One region of the Exiguobacterium sp. s127 genome, then DNA from elsewhere that is predicted to be linked to it. Evidence: predicted binding sites of a transcription regulator. Region 1 holds the regulator's gene; each other region holds the start of a gene.
The links. The regulator Rex, encoded in region 1, represses fermentation and respiration genes when NADH is low (regulators of the CRP and FNR family bind a similar motif). The targets are predictions, from matches to a motif close to TTGTGAAATATTTCACAA.
Positions count from the first base shown of each region.

Region 2: the regulator Rex is predicted to act here: its motif matches at 1,517-1,534, upstream of KNP98_RS04055 (L-lactate dehydrogenase).
Region 3: the regulator Rex is predicted to act here: its motif matches at 2,864-2,881, upstream of cydD (thiol reductant ABC exporter subunit CydD).

Region 1 covers NZ_JACSMO010000009.1:8,852-13,207, forward strand. The annotation lists gene KNP98_RS11710 (ABC-F family ATP-binding cassette domain-containing protein) at 1-1,464, opposite strand, end outside; gene KNP98_RS11715 (redox-sensing transcriptional repressor Rex) at 1,633-2,292, shown strand; gene KNP98_RS11720 (twin-arginine translocase TatA/TatE family subunit) at 2,292-2,498, shown strand; gene tatC (twin-arginine translocase subunit TatC) at 2,506-3,285, shown strand; tRNA gene KNP98_RS11730 (tRNA-Ala) at 3,393-3,465, shown strand; gene KNP98_RS11735 (hypothetical protein) at 3,637-3,795, shown strand; gene KNP98_RS11740 (hypothetical protein) at 3,897-4,356, shown strand, end outside.
Region 2 covers NZ_JACSMO010000002.1:197,320-201,675, forward strand. The annotation lists gene rpmG (50S ribosomal protein L33) at 1-25, shown strand, start outside; gene KNP98_RS04045 (5-formyltetrahydrofolate cyclo-ligase) at 84-632, shown strand; gene KNP98_RS04050 (DUF92 domain-containing protein) at 623-1,405, shown strand; gene KNP98_RS04055 (L-lactate dehydrogenase) at 1,569-2,522, shown strand; gene KNP98_RS04060 (GNAT family N-acetyltransferase) at 2,722-3,231, shown strand; gene KNP98_RS04065 (M42 family metallopeptidase) at 3,435-4,356, shown strand, end outside.
Region 3 covers NZ_JACSMO010000008.1:111,398-115,753, forward strand. The annotation lists gene cydC (thiol reductant ABC exporter subunit CydC) at 1-1,101, opposite strand, end outside; gene cydD (thiol reductant ABC exporter subunit CydD) at 1,098-2,828, opposite strand; gene KNP98_RS11455 (Rrf2 family transcriptional regulator) at 3,040-3,522, shown strand; gene KNP98_RS11460 (nuclear transport factor 2 family protein) at 3,537-3,920, shown strand; gene ypfJ (KPN_02809 family neutral zinc metallopeptidase) at 3,976-4,356, opposite strand, start outside.

The sequences.
Region 1 (4,356 bases):
CGCGTTCTCAAGCACCATCTTCGAATCAAGATCGAGGTGATTGGTCGGCTCATCGAGAATGAGGACGTTCGTTTTGCGTAATTTTAACTTCGCGAGGGCGAGGCGTCCGCGCTCGCCGCCGGATAATTCATGAACGAGCTTGAAGACATCATCACCACTGAACAGGAATTGACCGAGGACGGACCGGACTTGTTGTTCCCGCATCAACGGCCACTCGTTCCAAATTTCATCGATGACCCGGTTGCGGTCGTTGAGCTCGGCTTGCTCCTGATCGTAGTAACCGACGGAAACGCCGGTCCCGAAACGATGTTCACCGAATAACGGTTTAATCCGGTTGACAAGAACTTTCAGTAACGTCGATTTTCCGATTCCGTTCGGACCAACGAGGGCGAGGGATTCGCCACGTTGTAAGCGGAACGTGATGCCTTTTGAGACGGCTTCTTCATAGCCGACCGCGAGTTGCGTGACTTGTAACACATCGTTCCCACTTTGTTTTTCAATCGGGAACGACAGGACGGTGCTGCGTTCATCCCCATCCGGACGATCAATCCGGTCGACTTTTTCAAGACGTTTGCGGACGCTTTGTGCGCGTTTCGTCGTCGTCGCCCGTGCGATGTTACGCTGGATGAAGTCTTGCATCTTCGCGATGTCTTCCTGTTGCTGTTCGAACTGCTTCATCTCTTGTTCATACAGTGCTGCCTTTTGTTCCAAGTACTTCGTGTAGTTGCCGGTAAACTTCCGGCAGACGTTGCGTGACAGTTCATAAACGACGTTGACGACCTGGTCGAGGAAGTAACGATCGTGGGAGACGATCAAGACCGCTCCACGGTAACCAGCCAGGTAACTTTCGAGCCAAGAGAGTGTATCGATGTCGAGGTGGTTCGTCGGCTCATCAAGAATCAACAGCTCAGGTGCCTGAAGCAACATCTTCGCCAGTGCGAGTCGCGTCCGTTGTCCACCGGATAGCGTCTGGATCCGGCGTGAATAATCGTCCGGATAAAAACGCATCCCGTGCAGGACGGAGCGGATGTTGGCTTCGAACTGATAGCCGCCGGCGTCCGAGAAGTCATGTTGTGCCTGATCGTATGTTTTCAACAGACGGTCGTAAGCAACAGCATCATTCAAGATATGGTCCATCCCCATCTCAATCTCCATCCGACGGAGCGAACGTTCCTGCTCTTGCAGGTGTTCGAACACGGTCAACATTTCATTCCAAATCGTTTCATTCGACTCAAGACCACTGTCCTGGGCGAGGTAACCGATTTTCACTTCCTTACTCTTCATGATCTCACCAGAGTCATGACTGAGCTCTCCGGCGATGATTTTTAAAAGTGTCGATTTTCCGGCACCATTTCGTCCGACGAGCGCAATCCGGTCTCGCTCCTGTACTTCGAGTTTAATATTGTCTAAAATCGGCTCAACACCGAATGATTTTGATAGTTGGTTCACTTGTAAGAGAATCATAAAAACATCCATCCTTCCACCCTTTAGTCTATCATGAAAAAAACGCAGGAGTCCCGTGGAATATATTATTTGTTAGTCTATGTGAAGTGGTTTACAATCAAAGAGAATAGAATTCTTTGCATTGATTTGGGTGCCACGTCAGAACGTGGCCGAAGGGGGAACTGCAGTATGAATGGGCCAGACACAAAAATACCACAAGCGACGGCGAAACGACTGCCGTTATATTATCGTTTCATTCAGAGTCTTTATAACTCAGGCAAGCTGCGCGTCTCTTCAGCAGAGCTCAGTGAAGCGGTCAAAGTCGATTCAGCGACGATCCGCCGCGATTTTTCCTACTTTGGGGCGTTAGGGAAAAAAGGATACGGTTACAACGTACAACATCTATTGACGTTTTTCCGAAAGACACTGAATCAGGATGAAGTCACGAATGTGGCACTTGTCGGGGTCGGACATCTCGGAACGGCGTTTGCAAATTATAACTTTTTAAAGAATAATAGTACTCGGATAGTCGTTGCGTTTGATGCGGACGAAAACAAGGTCGGAACAACGACGCAAGACGTTCCTATCTATCATGTCTCTGACATGAAAGAGCAAATCGAAGCGAACAAGGTTGATGTCGCCATCTTGACGGTCCCATCCCAGTTCGCACAGTCAGTAGCGGATGAGTTAGTTGAGTATGGTGTGACCGGAATCCTGAACTTTACACCGGCGCGGTTGAACGTACCGGCCCATGTTCGGGTCCATCACATCGATTTGTCGATCGAGTTGCAGTCACTAGTTTATTTCATGAAGCATTATTCGCAATCAGCTGAAGGAGTGAAATCATAATGGAAAACCTTATTCCATCAACCATCGCGTTCATCGGACCAGGAAGCATCGCCTTGATCGGTGCCGTCGCCTTGATTATCTTCGGACCGAAAAAGTTACCGGAGCTCGGTCGTGCTGCCGGTCAGACGTTAAAAGAGTTCAAGAGTGCGACACACGGCATCATGGACGATGATAAAGACAACAAGGATGAATCGAAAGAGAAGTGATTAAATTATGGCGATTGATCAAGAACAGAGTGTGACATCGCATCTAGACGAGTTGCGCAAGCGGATCGTCTGGTCACTCATCATCGTCGTCGTCTTGTTCGCCGCGGCCTTTCCGCTCGTCCGACCGCTCGTGCGTTTTCTGCAGTCGGACCTGAAAGAGCTCGGCATCGGATTGAATGCCTTTAATGTGGCCGATCCCCTGATGTTGTACTTGAATTTAGCGTTCATCATCGCGGTCGTCCTGGCTTCACCATTTTGGATGTACCAGCTATGGGCGTTCATCCGACCTGGTTTATTCGAACAGGAACAAAAAGCGACCTTGACGTATATTCCGGTCACGTTTTTCTTATTTTTGTCCGGGATCGCGTTCTCTTATTTTTGGTTACTTCCGTTTCTACTCAAAGTATCGACGGAACTTGGGCAAGAGCTCGGCATCGAGCAAGTCATCGGGGTCGAAAACTATTTCAGTTTCTTAATCCGGCTGACGATTCCGTTCGGTATCTTGTTCCAACTGCCGGTCGTGACGATGTTCTTGACTCGTCTTGGACTCGTGACGCCATTGTTCATGCGGAAAAATCGGAAATATGCGTACTTTGCGCTGTTTGTCATCGCGGCTTTAATCTCACCACCGGATGTGACGTCACATCTGATGATTTCGGTACCGTTGTTCGTCCTCTATGAAATCAGCATCATGATTTCAGCCCGGACGTACAAAAAAGTACTGATTCTTGAGCAACAAGCGGAGCTTGAGAGACAAGCGAATTTGATGCGTGAGTTGAATAAGTAACAGTCTCCTCTCGGTCGTTTCGGCGACGGAGAGGTTTTTGTTTGGAAGCGCTCTTTTTATATTGAAAAAGTGAATCGATATGGTTTATACTGATTACAAGAATATGAGGGGGCTTAGCTCAGCTGGGAGAGCGTTTGGCTGGCAGCCAAAAGGTCGTCGGTTCGAGCCCGATAGTCTCCATATGTACATCACTTGGCATTTGCCGAGTGGTGTTTTTTGTTATAGTGGTGGCGGCAAAACAGAAGCTTACAGCCTGGATGATGTTGATGAACCGATTGAAGTCGTTTTCTGTGTTTATCCTTTTGAGGGAATGGGAAATTTCTTAATAGGTAATCAAGAGGGGGAAGCATTATGAATCCATTTACGACGTTAATTGCCTTCATCGTCGGCTGTCTTGTTCTGTATCTCGGAATCCGTGATAAGAACGGTTGGTTGATTGGTGTGGCACTGATTCCGTTAGCAATTGTTGCGTATAGCGTCATCTATCTCATCATTCAAGTTTCAGCCTAGAAACTCCTTTTTTAAGGAAGTTTCTTTTTTTTTGAAACATAAATGGTAAACTGTAAGTATATGACAGTATAGACAGTTGAAACGAGGGAGGGCATTTCAGGATGGAACAAACGCTCCGAGAGGAACGATTACAGGCGTTGACGGTTGCTTATATCGAAAAAAATCAATTGCAGAATAAGAGTTGGGTCATCGCTGCCTTGATGGCGACAGCAGGAACGTTCACGGAAATCTTCAGCACGACCATGTATTTGAGTCTGTTACCGCTTGTCTTTCTCGTGTTTGATCTCCCGTTTCGACTCGAAAAACGAAAAATCCTGGCGCGCTATCTCTCAAGCGACCAAGTGACGAACCAATCGTTGCTGTGGCTCGGGACTCAATTCGTCCTGTACGGTTCGCTGTACACCGTGATACTTGAGACGAAAGAGATGTCAATCTGGAAAATTGCCCTTTCGATGCTGATCATCCTCGCACCGGTCTATTACGTTACGGACTGGTTGTTTAAAAAGATTGCCCGGTCAGGCGATCCCGACTTCGTCAGTGATAAAGAAATTCATGCGAATG
Region 2 (4,356 bases), on a different contig from region 1:
CACACTTCACCGTGAAGTAAAATAATTGAGATGGAAGCCGTCACCTTGTGTGATGGCTTTTTTTGTGAATGGGGGAATACTATATGAATAAAAAAGCAGCGCGACGGGTAATCGGTGAGCGACTGAACGAGTTGGAAAACCGGCAGGAGCGGGAACGACGAATTGCAGAGCAGTTATTTGTATTGCCAGAATGGATGAGTGCGACATCAATTGCGGTGACCCTCTCGTTTCGAAACGAATGTTCAACGGATCGAGTCATTCAACAAGCATGGGCGGATGGAAAACGTGTCGTCATTCCGAAGGTCATCGGTCAAGAAATGAGATTTTTTGAACATTCGTCAAGCAGTCGACTGATTGAGAATTCGATGGGGATTTTTGAACCGGATGCAACTGCTTTTGAAATTGCATTGCCGACGATTGATCTTTGTATCGTACCGGGTCGTGCCTATATGCGTAATGGCTATCGCTTAGGATGGGGTGGTGGGTTTTATGATCGTGCGTTGATTGATTTTTCAGGTCCGACGCTTTCGATTGCATTTGCCGTTCAAGTCGTGGAACGATTCGAAGTAGAATCATTTGATCGCCCGGTTGATACAATTGTCACTGAAGATGAGGTCATTCAATGTCATTAACTGTTCTTCTATTCATCTGCTTAGCTCTCGGATATGCTGGCTATCAATTTGGATTATTAACGAAAAGCGGTGCATTGTTGACGATACTTGTCGGCAGCACGGTCGTCTATGCGCTCGATTATGAAGGATTAGTCCTGTTACTGTTATTCTTCGGTAGCTCTAGCCTGTTATCCAAACTCGGTAAGGCACGCAAGCAGTCCGTCGATCAAATCGTCGAGAAGGATGGTGCACGAGATGGTTGGCAAGTACTTGCCAACGGTGGAACCGCTATGCTTGCTTCGATAGGCGTTGTACTGACAAATGAATTTGATTTTTTATTAGTGTTCTTGATTGTCATTGCTGCTTCGAATGCAGATACATGGGCATCCGAGATTGGTCCGCTTTCTAAAAAAGAACCGATTTCAATCCGGACGTTTAAACCGGTCTTACGAGGAACGAGCGGCGGGGTATCTTTACTCGGGACACTCGCGACAATCATCGGTGCATTATTTATCGCGACAGCGGGTGACATTCTATTCGATTTGTCCGTAAAGCAATGGTTGATCGTCGCGGCCGGAGGTGTCCTTGGCAGTATTCTCGATACGGTGTTAGGCGCTACCGTTCAACGAAAGTATCGTTGTCAGATTTGTGGCAAAGAAACCGAGAAAAAAATCCATCATGGTACTACGACACAATATGTCCGAGGGTGGAAGTGGCTAGGGAATGACGCCGTTAATTATTTGTCCAGTACGCTAGCGGGGCTGATTGGTTTCATGTTGTATCGATTGTGGTAATGGAAGGTGAAGTACCTGACTTCCTTATGTTAGGATATTGTTGACACAAATTAGACAAAATGTGACCGTTTACACAGTCTTTAATAGTTTGTGAAAGATGTTACAATCTAATTGTGAGATAGTTAACAAACTTTTAATTTGTTTGGAAGGGTGGACATATCGGATGGAATTACATGCTAAAGTTACACGCGTTGCGTTAATTGGTGCGGGGGCAGTAGGATCAAGTTTTGCGTATCAAATGACGACAGCTGGACTTTGTGAAGAACTTGTCATCATTGATGTGAATAAAGCAAAAGCTGAAGGGGAAGCGATGGATTTAAATCACGGGACGCCATTCAGTTCTTCGCCGATGCGAATATGGGCAGGGGATTACGGGGATTGTAAAGATGCCGAAGTCATCGTGATCACGGCCGGTGCACCACAAAAACCGGGTGAGACACGACTTGACCTCGTTGCGAAAAATGCTTTAATCATGAAAGAAATGATGCGCCAAATCATGGAATCAGGATTTGACGGCATCATCGTCGTTGCATCAAATCCCGTTGACATCATGGCACATTTAGCATGGAAATATTCTGGTTTACCAAAGTCACGCGTCTTCGGATCAGGAACGGTACTCGATACGGCACGCTTGCGCCAAATGTTAGGAGAATACTTTAATATCGATTCACGAAACGCCCACGCCTATATTTTAGGTGAGCATGGCGACACGGAATTCGCTGCCTGGAGCAACTCAAGAATCTATGGAAAAACGATTGATGAACTGCTTGCAGAAGACGATCGTTATTCTCAAAAAGATTTAGATCAAATCTATATCAATGTACGCGATGCAGCCTATCATATCATTGAACGAAAAGGTGCAACATACTATGCGATTGGACTTGGTCTCGTTCGGATCGTCCGTGCGATTCTCGGGAACGAGAACTGTTTGTTGACTGTAGGAGCGCACGTTGACGGACAGTACGGGATTTCTTGTATTCATATCGGTGTACCTGCCGTGATTAACCGACAAGGTGTGCGCGAAGTCATCGAGGTGTCGCTGACGGATGAGGAATTAAAAAAATTCCATCATTCGGCGGAAGTTTTACGTCAAACGATGGAACCTGTCTTACGTTAAATCGGAAGCGTCAATCGTACCCACTGAACTCGGGCAAACGGAGTTTCAGTGGGTACGATTTTTTGATTAGAAAAAAGGACGCGATAAAAAATCTGAAAACTAGGTTTTATTTTACTAGAAAAAGGTTATGTTAGGGATAGAAGAGTTTTTCATGTCTTAAGAAACATTAGAAAACTCACAAAGGGGAGAAACGATAGTCATGTATACATTTCGAACGTTAACAAAGGAAGATGCAGAACAGTATTGGCGCTTACGCCTCGAAGGGCTAAAAAATCATCCGGATGCATTTGGTCATTCTTTTGACGATGAGCAACAAACGCCGCTCGAAGAAGTTCAAGAGGGGCTAGAAGGAGATCCGGAGTCGGATGAAGTTTGGATCGGGATATTCGATGAAGATACATTGTTTGGATTTGGTCAGGTCAAACCGTACGAACTGTCACGGGAATCACATAAGGCGATGATTTCTGGTGTCTATATCTCACCGGATTATCGTGGGGGCACGGGGCGCGCCCTGATGGAGGCCTTGATTGAAGAGGCGAAACAAATTCCGGAAGTCGAACAAGTCATTCTAGCCGTCTTGTCAGGAAATGAAGCTGCTCAAAAACTCTATGAATCACTTGGTTTCGAAGTATATGCAGAAGACCCTGATTCGGTCAAACTAGAGGATGGGACGTATCGAGATGACATTTGGATGAAAAAATACGTCTAAATGAAAGAGTTAAGAAGTCATTTAAAGGATGAAAGTCGTAGCGCAACTGTTGCTATGGCTTTTTTTCATAGCAGGCGGTCGCTTTTTTTGATTGTGCATTCTTTTTCGACTGGAGAGAGATATTTGGTATCATAAGAAGAAAACGATTTCATTAAAATAAGCCGTCCTTCCTTAAAAAGGACGTCAAACGAGGAGCGAACAAGATGAAAGCTGTGATTGAGACGATTCGTGAATTAGTAGAAATCCCAAGTCCGACTGGATTTACCGCGCATGCTCTTACATATGTAGAAAATCGATTTAAAGCAGAAGGAATTACGTATAAAAAGTTAGAAAAGGGAGCATTGCTCGCTACGTTGCCCGGACAGTCTTCACGGATTCGTTTGTTGACAGCACACGTCGATACGCTCGGGGCGATGGTCAAAGAAATTTTGCCGACAGGTCGACTGACGTTATCACAACTTGGCGGTTATGCGTGGACGGCAATCGAAGGTGAAAATTGTCTCGTCCATAAAATGGACGGACAGACCGTTTCAGGAACGATTTTGTTCCATCACTCAAGCGTCCATACGTCACGCGTGACGAACACGGAAGAGCGAAATGCGACGAATATCGAAGTGAGACTCGACATCCGGTCAACGACAGCAGAGGAAACACGGGTAGCAGGGATTGAAGTCGGTGACATCGTGACGTTCGATCCGCGATTTATTCATACCGAAACAGGCTTCGTCAAATCACGTCATCTGGACGATAAAGCATCCGTCGCCCTGTTGCTCGAACTGATCAAGGAATGGAAAAACGAGACATTGCCGCATACGACGCAAATTCTGATTTCAAATTATGAAGAAGTCGGATTTGGTGGGAATGCCGGTTTTTCTGAAGACGTCGCAGAATACATCGCTGTCGATATGGGCGCATTAGGAGAAGGACAACACTCGGATGAATATACGGTATCAATCTGTGCGAAAGATAGTTCAGGACCGTATGATCTTGCATTACGTCATCAGTTCACACGTCTTGCCCAAAGCCATTCGATTCCGTATAAGGTCGATATCTATCCATATTACAGTTCTGACGCTTCAGCAGCCGTCAGTGCGGGGCACGACGTCCGTCATGGACTGCTTGGTC
Region 3 (4,356 bases), on a different contig from region 1:
GCCGACGATCGCCGTCTTCGAGCCACGAGGGAATGTCACGCTGACGTTACGGAGGACGGGCCGGACTTCACCCGGAAATGAAAACGTGACGTCCGTTGCCGTAAGCGTCGGGGCAGCGTCCAGTTCAAACGGAGGATATGTCGGCATGACTTCGTCCGTTACGACGTCATCGAGACGCCGTGCAGCATGGCGGCTATCTTCGAAGAAGCCGGGTAAAATCGCCATCGGTGCCGCATTTTCGAATACCGTCAGTGATGTCATGACGAGCAACGCAAGGAAGACACCATCGAGTTGACCATCCGCGACGAGGTAAGCGCCCAGTCCGAGGACGAGCCACGAGATGACTAACGTCACCAGTGTATTGAGCGCCAGGTTCGAGACGGCATGCAGTCCGTTTCGCCGTTCTTCTGCAACATAGCGGGCTGCGACTTCGTTCAGTTCCGTCTCTTTGTTCGCGAGTTGCTGATAGATTTTTAAGTCACGGTAGCCTTGGAACAACTCTGTCACTTCCGTCGACAGTTCCCCGCGCCGCGCGCGAACGGTCCGCGCGAAACGCTGTTCCCGGTAAGCGAACCAGCCCGGGATGATAAATCCCGTCAAGAGCAGTCCGAACACGAGGACGAGCGCGACACTGAGTGAGAAGAAGCTGACAAAAAAGATTGTACACAGAAAGACGAGGACGAGAATGATCGGCGGATAGACGACACGTAAAAACGTGTTCTGCAGACTCTCGACATCGCCGACGATTCGCGCGAGCAAGTCACCGCTCCGGTACTTCGCGAAGATGCCCGGCGCAAGCGGTTCGAGCCGTTTGTAAAACGTCGTCCGTAAATCACTCAAAATCGTAAACGTTGCCCGGTGCGAGTAATAACGCTCCGCATACCGACTGACGGCACGCGTCAGGCTTGATATTTTTTGCAAGGCAATCAGTACAGCGAGTGTTTGAATCGGTGGCAACAGTGCCGCCTTCGAAATCAGGAAGCCGCTTGCTGCAAACAGACCCACCGCCGTGACGCCGGCAAGAACACCAAAGACAATCGAGAGGACGATATCCCGTTTCTGGTGCAGCATCAATCGAAAAATACCCATCAATTCTTTCATCGTGTTTCCTCCCCTCGTTGGACGGCACGCATCCGTGCGTATTCCGAATCCCGTGCGAGTAACGCCTCATGTGTGCCTTGGTCGACGATCCGGCCAGCCTCTAAAATGACGATGTTGTCCGACTGTTCGATCGTATGCAGACGGTGTGCGACCGTGATGACGGTCGCCGTCCGTCCGAGTTCCTGGATTGCCTGCTGTAACAGGTGTTCCGTCTTGACATCGAGTCCCGTCGTCGGTTCATCGAACAGGATGACGTTCGGCCGTTTCAAGAAGGCACGGGCGAGTGCGACCCGTTGTTTTTCGCCACCCGATAGACCGCGCCCCCCTTCACCGATTCCGGTGTCGAGCCCGTCCGGTAAACTCGCAATCAGTTCCCCGAGTCCTGCGGCAGCTGCCGCACGCTCGATGTCTGTCCGCGTCGCCTCCCGTAATTCACCAATGGCGATGTTGTCGGCGAGTGTCCCCGCATACAGGTAAGGATGCTGCGAGATATAGCTGAGCTGTTCAAACCAGCTCGTTTCCGTGATTTGTGCGCGTGGCTGACCATTCAGGAGCACTTCGCCGTTCTTTGGATCGGTCAGTCCCGCGAGTAACTGCAGGACGGTCGACTTCCCGGCACCACTTCGTCCGATCAAGGCGACTTTTTGGTACGGTTCGATGCGCAGCGTGACGTCGGTCAGTGCAAACCGCTCGTCCTGATACGTAAAGTCCACGTCTTTCAGTTCAATCCGCGGTGGTGTCGCGGACTTTAACGCCTCCGTTCCGAACGTTACGCCCCGGTCGTCTTGCGTCAGTTCAGACGCAATCTGTTTCGCCGCCGCAACACTGCCCCGTCCGGTATGGAACGCCGCCCCCATCTCTTTTAAGGCCAAATAATACTCCGGTGCAAGCACGAGCATCAGGAAGGCTGGAACAAAGGTGATGCTTTGAAATAAAATCAACCGGAGACTGACCTCAAGCGCAATCATCCCCATGCTGAGCATCGAGATGAACTCAAGCATCAACGACGACAAGAAGGCAAGCTTCAGAACGGTCAAGGTCGCATCGCGGAAGTCGAGACTGCTCCGTTCGATGACGTCCTGCTGTGCTTTCGCGCGACCAAACAACTTCAACGTCGTGATGCCTTGCAGCGTATCGAGGAAGGTTCCGGAGAACGCCGTCATCTTCTCGAGCTGCGTATCGGCACGCTTTTGCGTCATGATTCCGATGACGATGTAGAACAGTGGAATGAATGGTGCCGTGATCATCATGACGAGTCCCGTAATCCAGTCATAACTGAATGCTGCGATCAGCACCATCAAGGGAACGATCGACGTCTGGATGACTTTCGGCAAGTATTGGCTGTAATAGCTGTCCATCTCATCGACCGCGTCAAGCAACACACTGACCTTTTGTCCCGACTGTCCTTGCGACATCACTTCGACGGAACTCGTCGTATACTTCGCGACGAGCGCCTGGCGAATGTCTTGTTTGACACGCGCCGCGAGAACCGTCCCGAGCCGTCCGTTCCAGTACGTGACAGCGACCCGTAACATCAGCATGAGCAGTAAGACACCGAGTAGCGGAACGATTGCCGCAAAGGCGTCCCCTTGGAGAAAAATGCGGTCGACGATGATGACGATCAAGTACGATTGACCGATGACCGCAATCCCCATCAGGACAGCCGCCAGCATCAATTGCAACATGATCGTACGTGGAATCGAGATGATTCCTTTAAGTGGATTCATATAAAAACGCCCCTTCACAAATTGTGAACGACTTTTAGTGAATATTTTCACATATCGTACATTCAGTATACCGAATCCTTCGTTTAGTTGCCATGAGAATGCCGCTCCAAAGGTGTGACGGTTTTGTGAGAAGCGTTTTACTCGACAAAATTGCTAACGTCCACTATTATAGACAATAGTTATCTACGTTATACAGAAAGGGCGAATTACCATGCAAATGAAAACCGGAGTCGAACAATCCGTCTACGCGATGCTGTTACTGACCTTTTTGCCGGAGAAAGGACTTTTACCCGGTGAGTTCATCAGTCAGCAGCTCGGCGCGTCACCGACGTACTTTCAAAAACTATTGCGTAAACTCGTCAGTGCCGACCTCCTTCTGTCTGTCCCGGGGGTCAAAGGCGGTTTCCGACTGAATCAACCTTCCGATCGGATTCGTATCTTTGACGTCTACGAAGCCATCGAAGGAAAACAATCCCTTTATGCTTCAAGTGGTGTCTTTGAGGACTTGATGGGCATCGAAGAACAGAACGTCCGCCTCTTATCGAACTTGATGACGGAAGCGGAAGATGCTTGGCAATCGACCTTAAAACGTGAAACGATTGGATCGCTCCGACAGGAAATCGACCGGAACTGTCCCCCTGACCACTTAACGACATTGCAAGCCTTGATTGAACAACAAATGATTCGCAACTAAAAGGAGACTTACGCATGACTACACTTGACCGCTACTTTGAGTTATTTGACGCTTCCCGGACCGATGAACAGGCTTTTAGTGACCTCGTTTCACTCTTTTCGGACGACATCACGTTCGTCCTGAATGGACAGGAACAACACGGGATCGACGCCTGGAAAAACTTCGTCCGGCTGGTCTTCACTGCCAATCAGGACATCAAACACATGTATGAAGCCTGGCTCCCGTCAGCAGATGGCGATACATTCGAGACACGCTGGGCCGTCTGCGGCAAGCGGGCTGACGGAACGGTCTTCACGCAGGACGGAACGGATATCGCCCGCCTTGATGCGGACGGTAAAATCGTCTACCTCGCCAATGTGCCGGATGATGCGAAGATGTTCAACAATTACAACGACTAACAAAAAGAGAGACCGTTCCCCCATTCGGAACGGTCTCTTTTTTGAAGTCATTCGCTTATAAGTTTGCTGCTTCGAACGTGTCGCCGCCTTCAATCGTTCCGTTATCAAAACCTTTTTGGAACCAGCTTTTCCGTTGTTTCGATGTCCCGTGCGTAAAGCTTTCCGGCACGACGTATCCTTGACCTTTTTTCTGAAGGGTATCGTCACCGACGGCATTCGCAGCACCAAGCGCTTCTTCAAGGTCGCCTTCTTCCAACAAGTTCTCCCCTTGCGCGTGATGTGCCCACACGCCGGCATAATAATCCGCCTGCAGTTCGAACCGGACGAGGTATTTATTGAATTTCTCTTCGCTCATCTTTTGACGGAGCGGCATGATCTCATCTGACGTCCCGAGTAACGTCTGGACGTGATGACCGACTTCGTGGGCAATGACGTA